One region of the Planococcus sp. APC 3906 genome, then DNA from elsewhere that is predicted to be linked to it. Evidence: riboswitches for the same ligand, from Rfam matches in the RefSeq annotation. Region 1 holds a riboswitch; the other holds the start of a gene.

What was found. A riboswitch is a leader RNA that binds a small molecule or an ion and turns the genes downstream of it on or off. The one in region 1 is predicted to bind cyclic di-GMP.
Region 2: another riboswitch for cyclic di-GMP. It lies ahead of QMA09_RS07640 (DUF5667 domain-containing protein); the one in region 1 lies ahead of QMA09_RS07490 (amidase).

The regions. Positions count from the first base shown of each region.
Region 1 is NZ_JASDCW010000009.1:75,573-85,005, forward strand. Features, by position in the region: gene QMA09_RS07445 (hypothetical protein) at 1-57, shown strand, start outside; gene QMA09_RS07450 (hypothetical protein) at 54-458, shown strand; gene QMA09_RS07455 (methionine sulfoxide reductase) at 675-1,124, opposite strand; gene QMA09_RS07460 (rhodanese-like domain-containing protein) at 1,290-1,679, opposite strand; gene QMA09_RS07465 (rhodanese-like domain-containing protein) at 1,658-1,954, opposite strand; gene QMA09_RS07470 (metal-sensing transcriptional repressor) at 1,980-2,240, opposite strand; gene QMA09_RS07475 (glutaredoxin family protein) at 2,253-2,489, opposite strand; gene QMA09_RS07480 (ribose-phosphate diphosphokinase) at 2,643-3,593, opposite strand; gene QMA09_RS07485 (hypothetical protein) at 3,745-3,927, opposite strand; cyclic di-GMP riboswitch class I at 3,968-4,059, shown strand; gene QMA09_RS07490 (amidase) at 4,105-4,986, shown strand; gene QMA09_RS07495 (diguanylate cyclase) at 5,238-6,842, shown strand; gene QMA09_RS07500 (HEAT repeat domain-containing protein) at 6,839-7,891, shown strand; gene QMA09_RS07505 (glycosyltransferase family 2 protein) at 7,891-9,288, shown strand; gene QMA09_RS07510 (response regulator transcription factor) at 9,306-9,433, shown strand, end outside.
Region 2 is NZ_JASDCW010000010.1:2,046-11,478, reverse strand. Features, by position in the region: gene QMA09_RS07645 (S-layer homology domain-containing protein) at 1-779, opposite strand, end outside; gene QMA09_RS07640 (DUF5667 domain-containing protein) at 1,076-2,437, opposite strand; cyclic di-GMP riboswitch class I at 2,517-2,600, opposite strand; gene ilvA (threonine ammonia-lyase IlvA) at 2,933-4,222, opposite strand; gene QMA09_RS07630 (coiled-coil domain-containing protein) at 4,589-8,956, opposite strand; gene QMA09_RS07625 (DUF6063 family protein) at 8,940-9,433, opposite strand, start outside.

The sequences.
Region 1 (9,433 bases):
TTGCTGGTAAGAAGCTTTTCAAAGCCAATTTTGATGGAAAAGGAGATGCGTCCATGAAGAAATGGCTGTTAGCACTGATTGGCATAGCGGTGGTGGTGCTTAGCGGGTATGCCTTTTTATCGAATGGGTTTTCCAATATCGAAAGCATCAAAGTACAAACTTACGACAGCAGCACCGATGAATACGGCGAAGCAAAAATCATCACTGACGAAACCACGCTCAAGAAAGTGACGAAGTTTCTCAATCGGGCGAATCGTGAAACGAATGTCGAGTACGAAATGAGCCGGCGTGAGGATTACAAGATCACGGTTTATTACGAGAATGGCATGTCTGATAATTTTTATGCCTGGAATCATCCAGGACTGAACGTTTTTTTGATATGGCCGACCGAAAGTGGCGTATTGCGAGTTGAAAATAAGAGCCACCGGACCGAGCTTCTTGAAATTCTGAACGACTAAAACACCTCTTCCAAGCATTGGCTCCATAGAAAAGACCGCATCTCCTTTGCCGTCAGCACTGGCAATGGAGATGCGGCCTTCTTGCATATGTGGATAGATCCAGTCAAAACCGGGGATAACTTTCCCGTTACGGGATACTTTACTGCCTTATCCACAGGTGGATAACTCTATTTTGAATTCTTTTAGTATTTTCCACAACGAAAGACCGATCCCCCTCTATTTTTTCCCGAGCTTTTTCCAGGCATGCGCGCCTCTTACCCAGCCGCCGATTGCCGCTCCCATCGCCGACATCGGGCTGTCGAATTCGATGTCTTCCATTACCAGCAGCTTGCCATGCAGCGGAATGATCAATTTGCTGAGCAGCAGCTCTTCCCGCAGGCGCACGTATTTCTTCGGGCATTTCGGCGAAGTCGATGGCGCGAATTTAGACCCCAGCTTGACGACAAAACGCTCGCCTTTGTAATAACCTTCCGCTTCCGCTCCGCGTTTTGACGTGATGTACAGCAGTTCGGGCGCTGGTTCCAACTGCGCCGGCCGCTGCAGCAAACCCGATTCATACGGGTCCACCGCCTCCTGCGTGCCGGCCTCCACATCGACTGCCAAAAACTGATACACTTCCCCGTAAATGTCATGCGCCACTTTCCGGATGACAAATTCCTGTGCCATTGCGCGTCCCCCCTCTATATTCTTGTACCGCCTGCCCGCATACACGCAGCCACTTTCTATATAGAGGAAATCAGCGGGAACAGCTACTTTTCACGCAAATAAAAATGCCTTTTCCGCATAAAGCGGAAAAGGCATCTCTTTCATTTCATCATTCAAGCTATTCTTTTATTCTACTGCGCCTTCCCATGAAGACATGCCCTGCGCCACGTTGACGAAGTCATAGCCTTCTTCAAGCAGCAAGTCGCTGGCTTGTTTCGAACGGTTGCCCGACTGGCAGATCACAACATATTTCGCATCTTCTTGCAAGCCTTCAAAATCGCCGCTTTGCAGCAAGCTGAGCGGTTTGTTCTCCGCTCCTGGAATGTGTGCTTGTTCATATTCATACGCTTCGCGAACATCCAAGACGGTGTATCCCGCCTCCTGCTTCGCCGCCACTTCGTCGATTTGAATTGTTTCGTAGCCCGCGCCTTGGCCGCACGCCGACAGCAGCAATACGCCCAAAACTGCCAGCAGCAGCATCAATCGCTTGTTCATTACTCGATTTCGCCGTCCCATGCCATCATGCCGCCTTCAACGTTTGTCACCTTATAGCCCTGGTTGTCCAGGAACTGGCAAGCGGAGCTGCTGCGCCCGCCGGATAGGCAGTTCACGTAGTATTCTTTCGATTTGTCCAATTCGTTCATCTTGAATTCCAATAAGCCCAAAGGCATGTTCACAGCACCTGGGATTTTCCCGCCAGCCACTTCCGACGCTTCGCGCACGTCGATGATGTTCACTTGTTTGCCTTCTGCCATTAATGCTTTCAATTCTTCAGTCGTAATCGATTTCATGTAATATTCCTCCTAATGGTTTGTGTTAGTTTGTTTTCATCAATAACTCAATCATTTTCTTCACTTTCAACTCCATGTCGTCTTCCGGCGCGCCGCTTTCTTCCAGGCAGCGCTCCAGATTCTCACTGACGATGACGCCAAGTGTGCGGTCAAGCGCATGGGTGACAGCGCTGAGCTGTGCAACAACGTCCGCACAGCCGCGCTGTTCTTCGAGCATGCGGACAACACCGGCCAGCTGGCCATCCACACGGGCGATCCGATTCTTCACCGATTTTGAATACCGCATGCTCCCCACCCCTTATTTGTTCAATAATTCAGCGACGCGGTTCGGATCGAAGCCAAGTACCCATTGGCCATTGACATTCGTCTGCGGCACGCCCATCTGGCCTGTCGCCTGCACGAGGCGGTTAGCCGCGACCGGGTCGCGCTGCACATTCACTTCAGTATACGGAACATGGTTCTGTTCCAGGAAGTTTTTCATCATTGTGCAATAAGGGCATGTATTCGTTGAGTATACTGTAACTTGGTTTGACATATTGGCTTCCTCCTCAAAATTAAATACCCCTTTGGGTATATTTAATATACCATAGGGGGTATGTAGCTTGCAAGTGTTTGGATTGGAATAAATGATTTATTCAATAAAAAAATACCGGTTCGTCGTGAACCGGCATTTAGATATTCATTCATTTTATTCAAACAGCGGAGTTACAGGCTTTTCGTTATGGACGTGTTCGATCGCTTCCGCCAATAAAGGCGCGACGGACAGGATCGTGATTTTCGGAATGCGTTTTTCCTCAGGGATGCGGATGGTGTTCGTGACAACCAGTTCCGTGATGGCCGAATCTTCGATCAGCTGAACCGAATTGCCGGAAAGAACCGCATGCGTGCAGCACGCATAAACGGCTTTTGCACCTCTTTCGACAAGCACATTAGCCGCCAATGCGACAGTCGTTGCCGTATCGATGATGTCGACGATGATGATGGCATTTTTGCCTTGGATATCGCCGACGATGTTGATCGTTTCAGGCTCGCCAGGATTCATCCGGCGCTTGTCGATAAAGCCGATCGGCACATCCAAATCGTTTGCCAGCTTACGGGCTCTGCCCAGACCGCCGTTATCCGGCGCGACAACGATGGCATCTTCCAATCCTTTTTCCTGGAAATGCGCCGCTAAAATCGTTTCACCCAGCAGCTGGTCCACCGGCATATCGAAAAAGCCCTGGAGCTGCGGCGCATGGAGGTCCATCGTGATGATGCGAGTGGCTCCTGCGGTTTCCAGCATATTGGCCACCAGTTTGGCCGTGATTGGCTCGCGTGAACTCGCTTTGCGGTCCTGGCGCGCATAACCGTAATACGGAATGACGACATTGATCGTTTCTGCGGATGCCCGCTTCAGCGCATCGATCATGATCAATAATTCCATGACATGCTCGTTGCTTGGCTGGGATGTCGATTGCACGAGGTAAACTTCCGCTCCCCGCACACTTTCCTCCAAGTGAATCTGGACTTCCCCGTCACTGAAACGCGTGATGGAGCTTTTCCCAAGCTCACAGCCCAGCAAATCCGCGATTTCCTTGGTTAATTCGGGATTTGAATTTAATGAAAACAACTTAAAGTTTTTTCGTAATTGATATGGCAATGTCGAATCCCCCTCCGCACAAAATTGGTATTTACAAGCTGTTTCTCCAGCCCTGCAATTCATAGCAGTTGCTTTCATAATAACCGTTTGACCGGGTTTTCGCCAACTTCCAGGGGCATTTCCCTGCAAATGACGTGGCACAATAAAGGATTCAAGATTTATACGCCGCATTGGGCATAGAAAAGAGCTGATTTGCTGCTGCAAGTGAAGAGACATTTGTTGCAAACAAAGCTTTCTTTCGGGCAAAAAGCACAGCGGCAAAATACTTTTGCCCCAGTTTGGGAACCGGAAAAACCGGTAAAAAATAAAACTTCCTCACTAGTTCAATTTTCATTGGACTAAAGTCATTCGCAGGCGTACAATAAACAAAAATAATCTGAAAAAGGCAAACTTATCCGAAAGGGAAGGACGCAAAGCTATGAGCCTACACACTGATCACTCGGTGCACGGTCGTCAAGCTGCCAGGCTTCCATTCTGTGGGCCTCGGCTGACAGAATGGAGGAAATTAAATATGTGGAAAAAAGTGATGGTGATTGTCATGGCAGTCGTTTCATTGATGGCCTTTACGAGCCCGAACCAGGCTGAAGCAAGTGAAGTTCCCCAGCAAGCACGTGCAACGTGGCTTTGGAATCCCTGGATGTTCGTCAGCGACGAAGCCGGCACATTGGCTTTTCTGGAAAGCAAACAACTGAACAAAGTCTATGTCCAAATCGACCGGGACGTGCCAAAGGCCGCCTACGGCAGTTTCATCGGCAAAGCGAAAGCGCTGGGAATCGACGTTTATGCGCTCGACGGAGCCCCTTCATGGGTCGCGCCGAAGGGCTATGTAAACCAAGACCGCCTCATGGCATGGCTGGCTGATTACCAAACGCAGGCAGCTGTAAACGCACGCTTTGCGGGTGTCCATTTGGACGTCGAACCGTATTTATACAGCGGCTGGAACACCAACCGGGCAGCCACGGTCAAAGCGTATCAAACGCTTGTCCAAAGAGCCCGCACCAGTACCGCTAAACTGGCACTTCCGCTAGAAGCCGATATGCCTTTTTGGTTTGATGAGATTAAATACAAAAACACATTCGGCAGCGGCCTGCTCGCTGAATGGATCATCGCCAACACGGACGGCGTTACGATTATGGCGTACCGCGATTCCGCGCCGATGATCATCGACATCGTCAAAAACGAAATCGCCATGGCCCAGCGCCTCGGCAAAAGTATTGTCGTCGGCGTAGAAACCGGCACCACCGACGAAGGCAGCATCATCACCTTTGCCGAAGAAGGCGAAGCCTTCATGGAGCAGGAATTGGCCAAAGTCGCTGCCCATTACGCAGGAAATCCGGCGTACAAAGGAAATGCCATTCACCACGTTGGCAGCTGGCTGGCGCTGCAGCCATAAACACATAAGACCTGTTGATGCATGCCATCAACAGGTCTTTTTTTGTCGGCTATCCGTCAATCTCTCTCCCTATCAGGCGCCAAAAACAGCTGCAATGAAACAGGCATAAGCCGATCTCCCCGAGATTTATGAAATAAAAAATTTTCTATTTATACACAACTTTACATATTATGGTTGAAATTTATTATATTCCATAGATCAATAGAGTATAATAACAAACAGTTAAATCTTTATTAAGTAGGTGAATTGGGATGTCCCCAATAAATTATAAAGCAATGCTTGCCAACCGGATGGAGCAGGATTTCTCCAAATGGACGGCCCAGCCGCACATACCCGAACGGGAAATTTACCGGTTTTTACATACGATGAAAGGCACGGCAGGAACCATCGGACTTATGGAACTGTCCGAGTTTTGCGGCGCGCAAATGGCGTTTTTCGCAGAAGACAGCACCGCGCTGCTGCCGATCGAATCAGTGAATGCCCTCATGGCCGCTTTGGCAGCCTTTTTCACAACAGACGCCCCTGATTCGCCAGCAGCCGTGGACGCCACACAAGATGCCCCGGTGAAAGAGTCATTCGTCTTGATCATTGACGCGGACGCCGAGTTTGCTTCTTCCATCAAAGAATCCCTCGAAGAAAAAGGCATTCCGGCCGTTATTGCACTTACCGGCAAAAAAGGCATGGAGTTTTTCTATACCCTGCAGCCGCAGATGGTCCTTGTCGATCTGCAATTGCCCGATGTGGATGGATTTGAGCTCGCTGCCCGGATTTCCGAAGCGGCGAAAAGCCGCTACCTGCCGATTGCTGTAACCAGTGCCGATGGCCGCATCGAAAACCAGATCCGCACAATGGAAATCGGCGCAACCGATTTTCTTGCCAAACCTTTGAAGATGCCCTTTTTTACCGCTTACGTCATGAACCGTCTGCAAAACCAAGAAGCGATTTCAAAAGGGACGCTTTTCGATGAACTGACAGGCGCCGGCAACCGGAAGTATTTCAATAACATCCTGGCGCACATGACGACTTTGGCGGAACGGACCCGGAGCGCCTTCACCCTCGTCTTGATGGACCTCGACCATTTCAAGAAAGTCAACGATACCTACGGACACCCGGTCGGGGATAAAGTGCTGCAGGCATTCAGCCAGCTCGTCTTGGACATGAAACGGGAATCGGATTATTTCTTCCGCTACGGCGGAGAAGAATTTGCCTTAATCCTGCCGGACACAAAAGCACAGGCTGCCGCCAGTTTAGTCGACCGCATCCGCTCTGCTTTTGCTGAAAGCGATTTTTCGTCCCTTGCCTCCGAGCCGTTCCAAGTGAACTTTTCCGCCGGCATCAGCGAATACCGCCTGAAACAGGACACGTTGGTGAGCATGGCAGACCAGGCGTTGTACCAAGCGAAAAAGAATGGGCGAAACCAGACGATTGTCTACGAACTGTCAAACGATGACTTGCGGCGCCACCTCAACATCATCATCGTCGACGACGATTCACTCGTGCGCAAATTGGTGTCGAGGCAATTTTCAGGCTGGAAGCCCGATGACTTTGACATTTATATCGATGAATATACGGACGGTGCCAGTTTCGTTGAATCCGACTGGTACAAACCGGACGAGAATTACATGATCTTGCTCGATGGCGTCATGCCGAAAATGGATGGCCTGGAAGTGTTGAACCAAGTGCGCAGCCAGTACCCGCACGAAAACATCGTCATTTCCATGCTGACTTCCCGCAACAACGAATCCGACATCGTCTTGGCGTTAAAGAGCGGCGCAGACGATTACATCCTCAAACCATTTTATGCACAGGAAATCGTGGCACGCGTTCAGCGGCTTACCATGAGGATGTTCAATTGACCATTTATTCTTTTTGGCTCCTGAATGTCTTCCTATTCCTCAGCCAGCTTGTCCTGTTGCTCATGCTGGCGCTGCGCAAACACAGGCTGTCGGAAAAAGAACGGACGATCAACGAACAATATGAAGACTTAACCGAGTCCTTCAGCTCTTATATGATGGACCCTGCCGATGACCGGTTCCTGCAGGAAATCCGCAGCACTCCCCACCAGACAGTCGTTCTTCAGCGCTTGCTGAATGGCTATGTGTCAGTGGCGAAAGGCAGCACCACTTCCCCGCTTGTCGCCCAATTGTCGGAAGATTTTTTGACAGAGCGCTACGCCAAACAGCTGACGCGGAGGAACTGGGCGATCCGGATGAACACCCTGTACTTTATCGAAGATTTCCATATGCAGTCGCTGGCGCCGATGCTGAAAGAAAAACTCCGAAAAACCACTCTCTTGGACCAGGAAACGCAGCAGCTGCTTCGAACCTTGGCTTCTTTGAATGAGCCCGAAACGCTGTCCGTGCTGGCGCAATATCCCGATGCGCCGGTGCGCCTTTACCTGGATATCTTCAAGCGCCTGGAAGAGCACACGCGGTCACAAGAGCTGAGCGCCGCTTTGCGGAATGAAACAAACAACAAGACATTGAAGCACGCGGCCATTTCTTATATCGGCGTGGCCGGATTGATCGCGTTTCTTCCACGCATCGAAAGCGAGATGCAAAACAAAGACAGCGAGATGCGCATACAGGCATTAAAAGCCATTTTCCATTTGCAATTCATCACCGACCCGAGCTTATTGCTGCCATTTTTCCAGTCGCTTTCCTGGCAGGAGCGGATGTTCGCTTCCCGCATTGCCGGCAGGCTGCAATTGTCCCGCTTTAAAGAAACACTCAGCGAGCTGCTGGGCGATTCGGTTTGGTGGGTCCGCTATTCCGCTGCCGAAGCGCTGGTGCAATTTGCGGATGGAGATATCCTTATTGCCCATTTAGCCGCCACCCATCCGGACCGCTTTGCCCGGGACATGGCAAGCCAGTGGAAATCGTCCCTTTTAGGAAGTGAAAACTAATGCATGCCTTTTTCCAAATTGCAGCGTATGTCATCATTGCGTATATGCTGTTTTCAAGCTTGAGCTACCTGCTTCTTTTTTTGCTGGCATTCCGAAAAGTGAAAAGAGAAGACAAACTCGATCGCAGAGAATCGACCGAAGATTTCCTGGGCAACCAGAACACGTATCCCGTATCGATCCTGGTTCCTGCCTATAACGAAGAAGTCGGCGTGGTCAGCACCGTCCGCTCGCTGCTGGCACTGGAATACCCTGAAAAAGAAGTTATCGTCATCGACGACGGTTCGAAAGACCAGACATCCGAGCGCATGATCGAAGCGTTCAACATGAAACAGATCCCTTTCGCTGTCCGCACCCACATTGAAACAGCCGAAATCACGGCCATTTACCAATCGACGGTCTTCCCGTATATCCGTTTGATCAAAAAAGCCAATGGCGGAAAAGCGGACGCACTCAACGCAGGCGTCAACTTGTCTTCTTACCCTTATTTCTGCGCCATCGACGGCGATTCGATCCTGGAAAATGACGGCTTGTTGAAAACGATGAAACCGATCATCGAGTCGGATGGCCAGATCATCGTCACCGGCGGCTCTGTCCGCATTGCCAATGGCTCCACCATTTCGCGCAGCAAAGTCGAAATCATCGACTTGCCAAAGAATCCCGTTGTGCTGATGCAGATCGTCGAGTATTTCCGCGCCTTTTTGATTGGCCGCCTCGCCTTGAGCCATTTGAACATTTTGCTCATCGTGTCCGGCGCTTTCGGCGTTTTCAACAAAGAACGCGTGATACAAGCCGGCGGCTACAATAAAAACACCGTGGGCGAAGACATGGAATTGGTGGTGCGCCTGCACCGCCTGCTGCGCGAAGAAAAGTCCAAGCAGCGCATTGAATACATCCCCGACCCTGTGTGCTGGACCGAAGCCCCCGAATCGCTCGAAGTTCTCCGGTCGCAGCGGATCCGCTGGCAGCGCGGATTATTCGAAACGCTTTGGTCCCATAAAAAAATGATGCTGAACCCGAAATACGGAGCCATCGGTTTGGTGTCGATGCCCTATTTCCTGTTTGTCGAACTTCTCGGTGCCGTATTCGAGTTTACCGGTTATTTCATCATCTTCGGCGGCTTTTTCTTCTCGCTCGTCGACCCGAATACGGCCGGCGTGCTGTTCTTGGTGACCATCTTCTACGGCTCGCTCATTTCAGCATTGGCCGTGCTGCTGGAAGAATTGACGCTCCACAAATACCCGAAAGCGTCCCATCTCGCGCGCCTGTATTTCTGGGCGCTGACGGAGGCTTTTTGGTACCGCCCGCTGATGGTGCTGTGGCGCGTCCAAGGCATTTTCGCGGCGTTCCAGAAAAAAGCCCATTGGGGCGACATGAAACGCAAAGGCATTTCATCTTAGTTTAAGGAGGTACAGCTATGAAAAAAATATTAGTGGCAGATGACGAAGACATCTTGCGCATCCTTATCACCGATACACTCGAAGACGATTTCAAAATCGAAGAAGCCGAAGACGGCAAAGAAGCGCTGCAAAAAATCAGGGAAAA
Region 2 (9,433 bases), on a different contig from region 1:
GGAAGTTTCACTGCCCGTTGTTCATTGGTGACATGATTCAATGCCACAAGTGAATTTGTATTCGCTTCGATGAAGTAAATCACTGGTTCTGCCGAATCTTTCACTGCATCCAGCGGTTCCAGGTTCCCCAGCTCCTGCATAGCCGCCCCTTTCACAGCAAGAGTCGGCGGTTTAAACGCCGGATTCAAAATCCGAGCCATGAACACAGCGAAATGGGCTCTGCTGATTGGCAGGTTCGGTTTGAATGTGCCATCCGGGTAACCGACCGTAATATTGACAGCTGCCAGCGAACGGACGTAAGGCGCTGCCCAGAAGCTCGCCGCGACATCCTTGAATTGGCTCGTATTGACACTGCCCAGCGAATACGCCTGCACCAGCACTTTGGCCATTTCGGCCCGTGTCATTTTGCCGGTTGGATCAAAGATGTCCCAGTCCTTGCCGGTAACAATGTTCAGCTCATAAGCCCGCAATACATCCCTGTGCCCGTCCTGCCCCGGCTTGACGTCGCTGAACTGATAGGGATTTTTCGGCTCCCAATTTTCGGGTATGCCGATTTCGCGCATAATCATTTGGACCGCTTGAATTCTTGTAATCGACTGGTCCGGACGGAATGTTGCGTCGGGATAGCCGTTGATGATTCCAATTGTTGTTAAATGGTTAATCTCTTCTTTAAATACCGTTACATCATTGAAGCTTGCTGCGTAAACAGGGCCGCTCCATGCGAATTGCCCGATTGCCAGCAGCAACATCAACGTGATTGAAAACTTGATTGCACGCACTTGGTACTTCCTCTCTATCTATCGAATAAACTAAAGTATAGTTCCAATTACTAAAAGCGGAATGTGCTATTAGCCTTATATTGATTACATTATTTAAAATAAATTTTTCTATCATAAAAGAATTACAGGCTCCTCTTTTTGCGTTATCGCTGTGAGCGGATCAGTTCCGTATTATTTGATGGCCGCAGGAAACAAAAAGACCGCCTTCGAAATCCTTTGATTTCAATGAAGGCGGTCTTTTTAGGTATTCAATTTAAGTGATTGAGTTCACTTGTGTCTTACACAGGGGCGCAATTTTAATCCTTTGGATTTTTCCCGTTCCCGTCTTCATCTTGCTTTTTTGGCTGCTCTGGTTTCGGCTCAGCTTTCTTCTCCGGCTTAGCTGCTTTCGGCTCTGCTTTCTTCACGGGCTGAACAGCTTTCGGTTCTGCTTTCTTCTCTGCCTGAACGGCTTTCGGTTCTGCTTTCTTCTCTGCCTGAACGGCTTTCGGTTCTGCTTTCTTCTCTGCCTGAACGGCTTTCGGCTCTGCTTTCTTCACAGACTGAACGGCTTTTTGCTCTGCTTTCTTCACAGACTGAGCGGCTTTTTGCTCTGCTTTCTTCACAGACTGAACGGCTTTCTGCTCTGCTTTCTTTTCTGGCTGAGCTGCTTTCGGCTGAGCCTGCTTTGTTTCATCTTTGGTCACAATTGCTTGTACTGGTGTTTCAGTGGATTCAAGTTCCTCCGTATCTGCACCATTTACCGATAGATTTTCAACTGCTTCAGGGTCTACTGCCTCCGACTCGCCCGAATCAGCCGTTTCTTCATCAGTTTCTTCTGCAATTACATCTTCTGTTTCTGTTTCTGCTTCTGTTTCTGCTTCTGTTTCTGTCTCTGTTTCTGTCTCTGTTTCTGTCTCTGTTTCTATTTCTGTCTCTGTTTCTCCAAGCTTCGCCAATTTCTTGTTAATTTTTCTTTCCAGTCTTTCCTGGGCTTTCACGACATTTTTTGCCAGTGATTCTTTAGCCTGCGGATTCTCCACCTTCTCCAGTGCGGCTTGCAAAGCAAGAAGGTTTGAACTGAATTTCGCTTCCAATGCAGCACGGTCCTCGTCAATCGGCGCCTCTTCCGATTCGGTTTCTTCAGTGGCTTCCTCTTCTTCTGCTACCTCTGGATCCACAGGCTCATTAGCGGATTCGTCCTCGGCGTTTTCTTCATCAGCAGCTGATTCTTCCGGTTCTGCCAATTCATACGCCTTTAATGCTTCCTCTTGCTGGGCAATCGCTCGTTCCAGGGTTTCAACGGCAAGCTCTACTTCGCCTTGGGCAAATAAAGCCTCTGCCTCTTTAATCCGTTCTTCCACAAACGAAGCATAGAGTTCAGCTTCTTTCACATCTTCGAACGTCAAAGCAAGCTGGACATTCTCTTGGAGTTTTTTAACAAAATAAAACCAGTCCCCAGGAAGTTGAGCAGGCTCTTCTGTTTCAATTTCCTCAGCCGTTGGTTCCTCTGCACTTTCTTCCGGTGTTTCAGCCGGTTCAGCCTCCACCGTTTCTGTAGCCTCAAGTTCTTCATGCTCGTCTGCCAAAACCACTGTCGAGCTAAATGCAAATGCAGTTACAACAGACACCATTCCCACCGCGAAATAACGCTGGATTTTCTTTTTATACGTAACCAAAATAAAACCTCCCCTATCAAATTTATATGTGAATCAGAAGAATTTAGAAATCAACCAGGAACGTTTTCATACACATTTCTTCTTCAGTCCAGCCACCATAGCCTAAGACTTTAAGTCTGCGACTTTGCGGCACTTTCTTAAAACCATTTTGCCTTTATTGAAAGGAAGAACAGTGTTTCAGGGGCCGTCACTTCCGGCATTTCCCAAAAAAATTCATTTATAGATTTCATTCTACTTCAATAAAATGAAAGTAAAAAGGGTATTATGATATAATTTTTTACCTTTTATTACATTTTATTAATTAGAATTTAGGTAATATGTATACTTACTGAAGATATTCTTTTCTAGCAGTCCTAAAAGCGTCTTTGTGCACGAAATGATTTTGGCTATTTCCCATAAAACGCAAAAAGAACCCGCCCCATTTCTGGTTTCAGCGGATTCCTCATGCAGTTTCCCGTATAACTTGTATTGTGTTCGTCACAGGGCTCTTTTTTATCAGATCAGCAAGTTAAATAACATCGGGTCGTTATTGATCTCCTTATAGGGAAATCCGTTTTCATCCATCCTTTTCACAAGCGGTCCGTAGTCTTCCCGGCTCTTCAGTTCAATGCCCACGATGACGGGACCTGCCTCGCGGTTGGTCCGTTTTGTGTATTGGAAATGTGTGATGTCGTCCTGCTCCCCCAAAACCTGGTCCATGAACTTACGCAATGCGCCGGCACGCTGGGGAAAGGTGACGATGAAGTAATGCTTCAGCCCTTCATAAATAAGCGATTTTTCTTTGATCTCCTGCATCCGCTCAATGTCATTGTTGCCGCCACTGATGACGCATACCACATTTTTCCCTTTGATTTCTTCCTTATAGAAATCCAGCGCAGCCACCGACAACGCACCCGCCGGTTCCGCCACAATCGCATTTTCGTTATACAGCTGCAGAATGGTCGTGCAGACTTTGCCTTCGGGTACAAGTGCGATATCATCCAAAACGCCGCTGCAAATCGCCACTGGCAATTCGCCGACCTGTTTGACAGCTGCGCCGTCGACAAACGTATCAATCGAATCGAGGCGGGTCACTTTGCCATTGTCCAGCGATGCCTTCATACTGGCAGCTCCCGCCGGCTCAACGCCAATCAGTTTCGTCGACGGGCTGATCCCTTTTAAATAGGTTCCGATGCCTGACGCCAATCCGCCGCCACCGATGGCACAAAAAGTATAGTCAACAGGCTCCTGCATGTCGTTCAGGATTTCCACTGCGACGGTGCCTTGGCCCGCTATCACCTGTCTATTGTCAAACGGATGGACAAACACACCTTCTTCGGCTGTACAGTACTCCATCGCTGCTGTATAGGCATCGTCAAATGTGTCTCCTGTCAGGACGACGGAGACTTGATCGCCGCCGAAGCGTTTGACTTGTGATACTTTTTGGCTGGGGGTTGTCAGCGGCATGAAAATCTTCCCTTCGATTCCCAGCGCAAAGCAGGAATACGCAACGCCTTGAGCATGGTTGCCAGCGCTGGCACAAACAATTCCTTTGTTGCGTTCTTCCAAGGTCAGGCTGCGGATGAAATTATAAGCGCCACGCAGCTTGAATGAGCGCACCACCTGCAAATCTTCCCGTTTTAAATACACGTTACAGCCGTACCTGGCAGAAAGAATTTCATTTCGCTGCAGCGGCGTCTTGATCACGACGTCTTTGAGCGCCTGGTTCGCCACCATAATCTCTTCAACCGATACTTTCGACAACGTTGCTTTCCTTTCCAACTCTTCGATGTTGCTTCTAGCCATAGGTGTCACCTTCTTGTTTTTAGTATTTCCTTACTCTAACATAATGTGCAGCCCAACTGGAAACAAATTTTTGCAATATTGTCACTGTTTTTAGAACGGCTAGAAGCGCCCATGGCAAGATACACATGTTTTTGAGCAACTGCTTGTTCCACCGACACTAGAAGAACTCAAGCAGGAGCAATGCTCTCTTCCAGCAGTTCCCATTTCGCCCCTGTGTACGGCACAATTATGACTACTTGCTCTTCACTATAAACATGCAAAAGGAACCCGCCCATTTAGTGGTTTCAGCAGATTCCTTATGCAGTATTCCTGTATATAGGGAATTGCGTCCGACACAGGGAACGTCCCCATTTTTACCGACTGATTTCAATTCGACTTTGTCATTTGTTGCTTCGAATAAAAGATACTTTCAATTTCCCCAGTTTCTTTTGTTTCGCTTTCTGAGTACAGGAATAATTTCCCACGCTGCTCGATATACCGATTGCTGATGACGGTATCAAATTCCATCTGAATACGTTTGTCTTCTATTCCCGTCAAACAGAACAATTGTGTCTTGGTCTTTTTCGCCAGTTCAATCATGGGTTTTACGACATGATCTGCACTCGCTTCACCGAAGGGATTGTCGGCAATCAGGAATTTCCAAGAATTTTCTTGGGCAAACCGTTTCTTTCTTATGAATGTGTTCAGTGTAATAAACATCGCCATGCGGGATGCATGTTTTTCCCCATTGCTCCATTGAGCTATTTCATCCCATCGGAAATACTCTTTTTTGCCAGAAACTTGTGCGTTTCTTGGTTTAAGGGCTTTTAACACACATTTGTTTATATCGGCGTAGCAGTTGAGAATGGCAACATCAGTGACCCTTTCCTGGAACATATGATCCAACATATCCTGCGTAGCGCCATTTTCTTGCTGTTCCACTAACTCCTCCAAGATTTCATCAACAAACATCCGCAAGTTATGCTGACTTTCGAGTATGCCGTGTTTTGGCCAGTATAGAGTGAAAAGTGGAATACTTATCCCCTTTTCTTCTATTTGTGAATACCTTGGCAGCTCTATCATATTTTTATAAAGCAGCTCGCTCCGATCATACATCATCTCAATGATTTCATTTCTTCCTTCTTCCGACTGTTTCCGCTGCATTTCCAGACTTTCTTTGAACTTTTCGATTGCAGCCAAAACTGAATGGAAATTAAGTATCATTGCCTCATAATCACCTTTTGCAGATTCCAATACATTAGAAAAATCTTTGCTCATACTGAGCAAGTTCATGTTACCTGTTTCAACTATCTCCTGGTGCATTGCATTTATCTTCTCTTTGACCGCGGCTTCCTGCCGCCGTAGCTGTTCCCGTCTATCAGTAAAATCTTCTTGAACTTGATGAACTTTTTTAATGGGCTGCTCTTTCGACCATTGATCTTCTGCTAAAAATTTATTTTCCTCATTTAAAGACAAGAAAAATTCCTTATATCTGTTAAGTTCAGTTAACGCATGGAGATATTGTTCTGCCAAGGTTTTGGATTTTGATAGTTCCGCATCTATACCGGAAACCTTCTTATTCAATGAACTCAGTTCAGAATCAATAGATCCTTTTTCAAACAAATGATTTGTTGAATATTCAAAGGGAAAAATCTCATAGTTCTCTTCAATACGTTCTTTTTCCCTATTGTATAGCGCTTGTGTTGTTATAAAGTTTTTTTCTAAATCGCTATAAACTTTTTCAATGCCGTTGTATTGATGTCGGGCTTCTTCCAACTGTTGACTATACTGCTCTAACAGATATTGCTGAAATATTATATTACCCTTCTCGAAAAACTCCAGCGAAAAATTACGTCCGATTATCCCTTTTTTGGCTTTCTCTTTCAGTTCACTCCGATTCTTCAGATTACCCCTTAATAAATTAACTTGAGTGGTTTCAAAAGAAGAATTCGCTTGAAGTTCTTTTAAGAAAGATTTGTCACTTTCGTATTGTTCTCCGCTGATTTCCTGCTCGTCAACGTTTATCGTCAACCCATATTCCCGGACATCACGGTCCAGGTCTTTCAATTCCCCTATTATAGTGACTTTCACTGAATTTTCTTTTTCCAGCTTTTCCACTAATTGATTTCCTGTTCGTCCATGCATCTCTACGGCATCACCTAAGTCGGATAACTTTTCACCGAGTAGCGAAGAAGCTTCCCGTTTCAAAGAAATATCCGAATATCGCTTAATAAAAGCTGCCACTTGGTTTTTAAGAATTTTCGCCTTAGAAATTTCAGCATGCACTTCATCGGATTGGCGTTGTATTTCTTCCCCTTTTACAACAAATTCTTGAAGCGTTTTTTTCAATCCGCTAATTTTCCCCCGGACCAAGTATTCTTTCTCTTTGACTTCTTCGATCTGATTCGATAGTTTTTGTCTTTCATTTGGAGAGTAGCTCTTGTAAAAAGCATTTAAATTCAATTCCAATTCAATGGTTTTTTGTTCTTTAGATTTCAGTTCCTGCTGCTTTTCTTGGAGCTCTCTAATTTTTTCTTCCAACTCATTCGCCCAATTATTCCACTCAACACCAGTGAAACGCACTTTGAACTTTTGAAACAAATGGGTGTTATTCGTAATCTCTGTGAATTTCCCCTGTACATCCCCTTCTTCCAAACCTTGTTTCATCAAGAAAAATACCGGTACCGTCAATTCTTCTTTAAATGCTTCCAGCAAAGCAGAGGTTTTTTTCAGTCTGTCCTTTTCAATCAAGAGTGAAAATGGCAACAAAGGATTTTTCATGAAGATCTCTAGTTTCTTTTCTTCAGGAAATGTCGACTTCAAAAGCCACTCAGTCCCTGAAATGACATGGATATCTCTTGCATCCAAATAACGTTTTACAGACTCTATTTCAGGATGAAGATGATACCCTTTTTGATCAATTTGTTTATAGTATTGGTTATATTGTTCTAACATCACCGCTTCCTGGAGAATCTCCTGGTTTAAAGCTTCTTTTTTGCGGCGAAGAGCAGATTGGATTTCTTCTTGTTGGTCAAAAAGCTCAGTCCGAACGGCTAGTGGTAAAATTGCAGCAATGTCATTCTTTAACTCATGATCTTCCTCACTAAATTCTTCAAAGTGCTGTTCAGTTTCTTCCAGCTCTCTTTTTAGATTTTCTTCATTTTTAATTTCTTGCTGAATTTCTCCCTGCACTTGTTTGCTTTGAAGATTAAATTCTTCAAGGGCATCTTTGTTTTTCTGCATAATTGCTTGCAAATTAAGGATATGACTAGTAACTGCTTCTTCTGATTCCTGAATAGTCTCATGCTTAAAATCACCTAATGCATCACTAATCTCAGTGATCTCCTGATCGTGTTGAGTAATGGAATTTTCTAATTTCCCCATTTCTACTTTGACATCTGTCATGAGGTTTTGAGTTTCCCTCAATGCATGCTCATTATTATCTTTTTCATGAGTCAACCCAGCAATATTTTGGTTACTGGCATTCTCTTGTTCAGTTAACTTTGAAAGTAAAAAGCGATTTCCTGACGAAACCCAGCCGAGTGAAATTTTAAGTTCTTGCATTTTTTCATCCGCATCAAGTTCTGCCGTTTTAATCTGCGCTTCTAAACGGTTCACTTCCCCACTATAACGCTTATAATCTTCGTAACTTTCAGCAGCTGATTGCTCATTGACTTTCTGCTCCAGTGATTTCACTAAATCAGTAACATGCTTCTTTTTAATCTCTGCTTCTTTAAAACGAGCCGATGCTTCCATTTCTTCTATCTTATATAAATGCACTTTATAAGAATCAATTTTCCACTGTAATTCTTCTTTTAATATTTCTATGTCCTGTAATTGCTTTTCCAATTCATTTAAAAGATCCGCATTGTTCTCTTTTTCATATTGAAGCGAATAAAATAACCTGGTCATTTGGATGCGGTCATTTTCCAATGCTGTTTTTAGTTCGCTGTAACGCTTTGTCGTATCGATAATCACATCCGCATTATTTGTCACTGCTTCAAAATCAATTAAATCCCTCTCTAATGCAGGAAGTTCCAAGAGACGGTCCTTATAGGTTTTAAAGGCTTGAACAATCGCATTCCGCTCTTCATCCGTTGTAAACAAGTTATCCAGAAATGCAGGCAGCAACAACTTTTCGATCAAAGTTTGAATTTTATCGGCTTTGTCAAAAAATGCGGTTACACCCGCTTCTGCTCCATTCACTTTTGAAATGTTCTGCCATTCTGAAGCCAATATTCCATATTGTTCGAGGGCTTCCTGATATGTATAATTTTGTGCAAACACCTGCGTGTTTTCATCTTGTTTCAAAAATGATTGTAATTCTGAATATGGTGTAATTTTCCCAGCGCGAATGAACGGTATTTTTTCAAGAGACAGGGAATCCTCGGTGTCACGTTCTAAGATGTAATTAAAATAATCATAGGTTGAAGTGGATTTCTCTTTTTTTATTCCATGATGGAAGAAACAGAATCCGGTAACAAACATCGGTTGGCTTTCACTGTCGGGTATCCATTCAACTGCTACATTTATTGTGCTGCCTTTTTCCACTATGCTTTTAAACACTCTTCCCTGAATCGCATGATTGGGTAATATCACCTGGTGAAGAAGTTGAATGATGCTTGTTTTTCCACCGCCATTTTTAAGCAAAAAAATCGTACTCAAACCGTTCTGTTCCCATATTTTATCTCCAATGACCTTTGTCCCGCCATCCAATTTTATATTGGATACCCGGATTCTATTGACTCTTGGCATTCAAGTCACCCCCTGCTATAGTTTCGGCGAAATTTTCCGTTTGGCGCAGCAATTCTTTGATACGGTGAATCCGCTCCTCATGATGATAATAATAAGCTGTGATATTTTTCATTTTTTCAGTGAGGACAATTTCTTCATTGTTATGGATATAAATCAGTTTTTCGTTTTCCCAGAACCTAAGTGCTTTCAGCAGGAAACCGTAATCCCGCTTCACGGCCCGTCGCACATCTGTTATGCCTTCCGTCATTGCCATCAGCCCGTCCCATACTTCAATAAGCCCTTCCAGATCCATTTCATAACGGGCTGCCAGGTCAGTTAATTTTTCATCATTAAATTGTTTAAAACCTGTTATGTATGCTTCAACCGTATGAAGAATTTCTTCCACTTTGACGAAATTCCGTGGTTCATTCGTGAACTGAAACTGCTCTCCGTAAAATTCACTTAAAACATTGATCCAAATAAACTGAGCCAGGTATA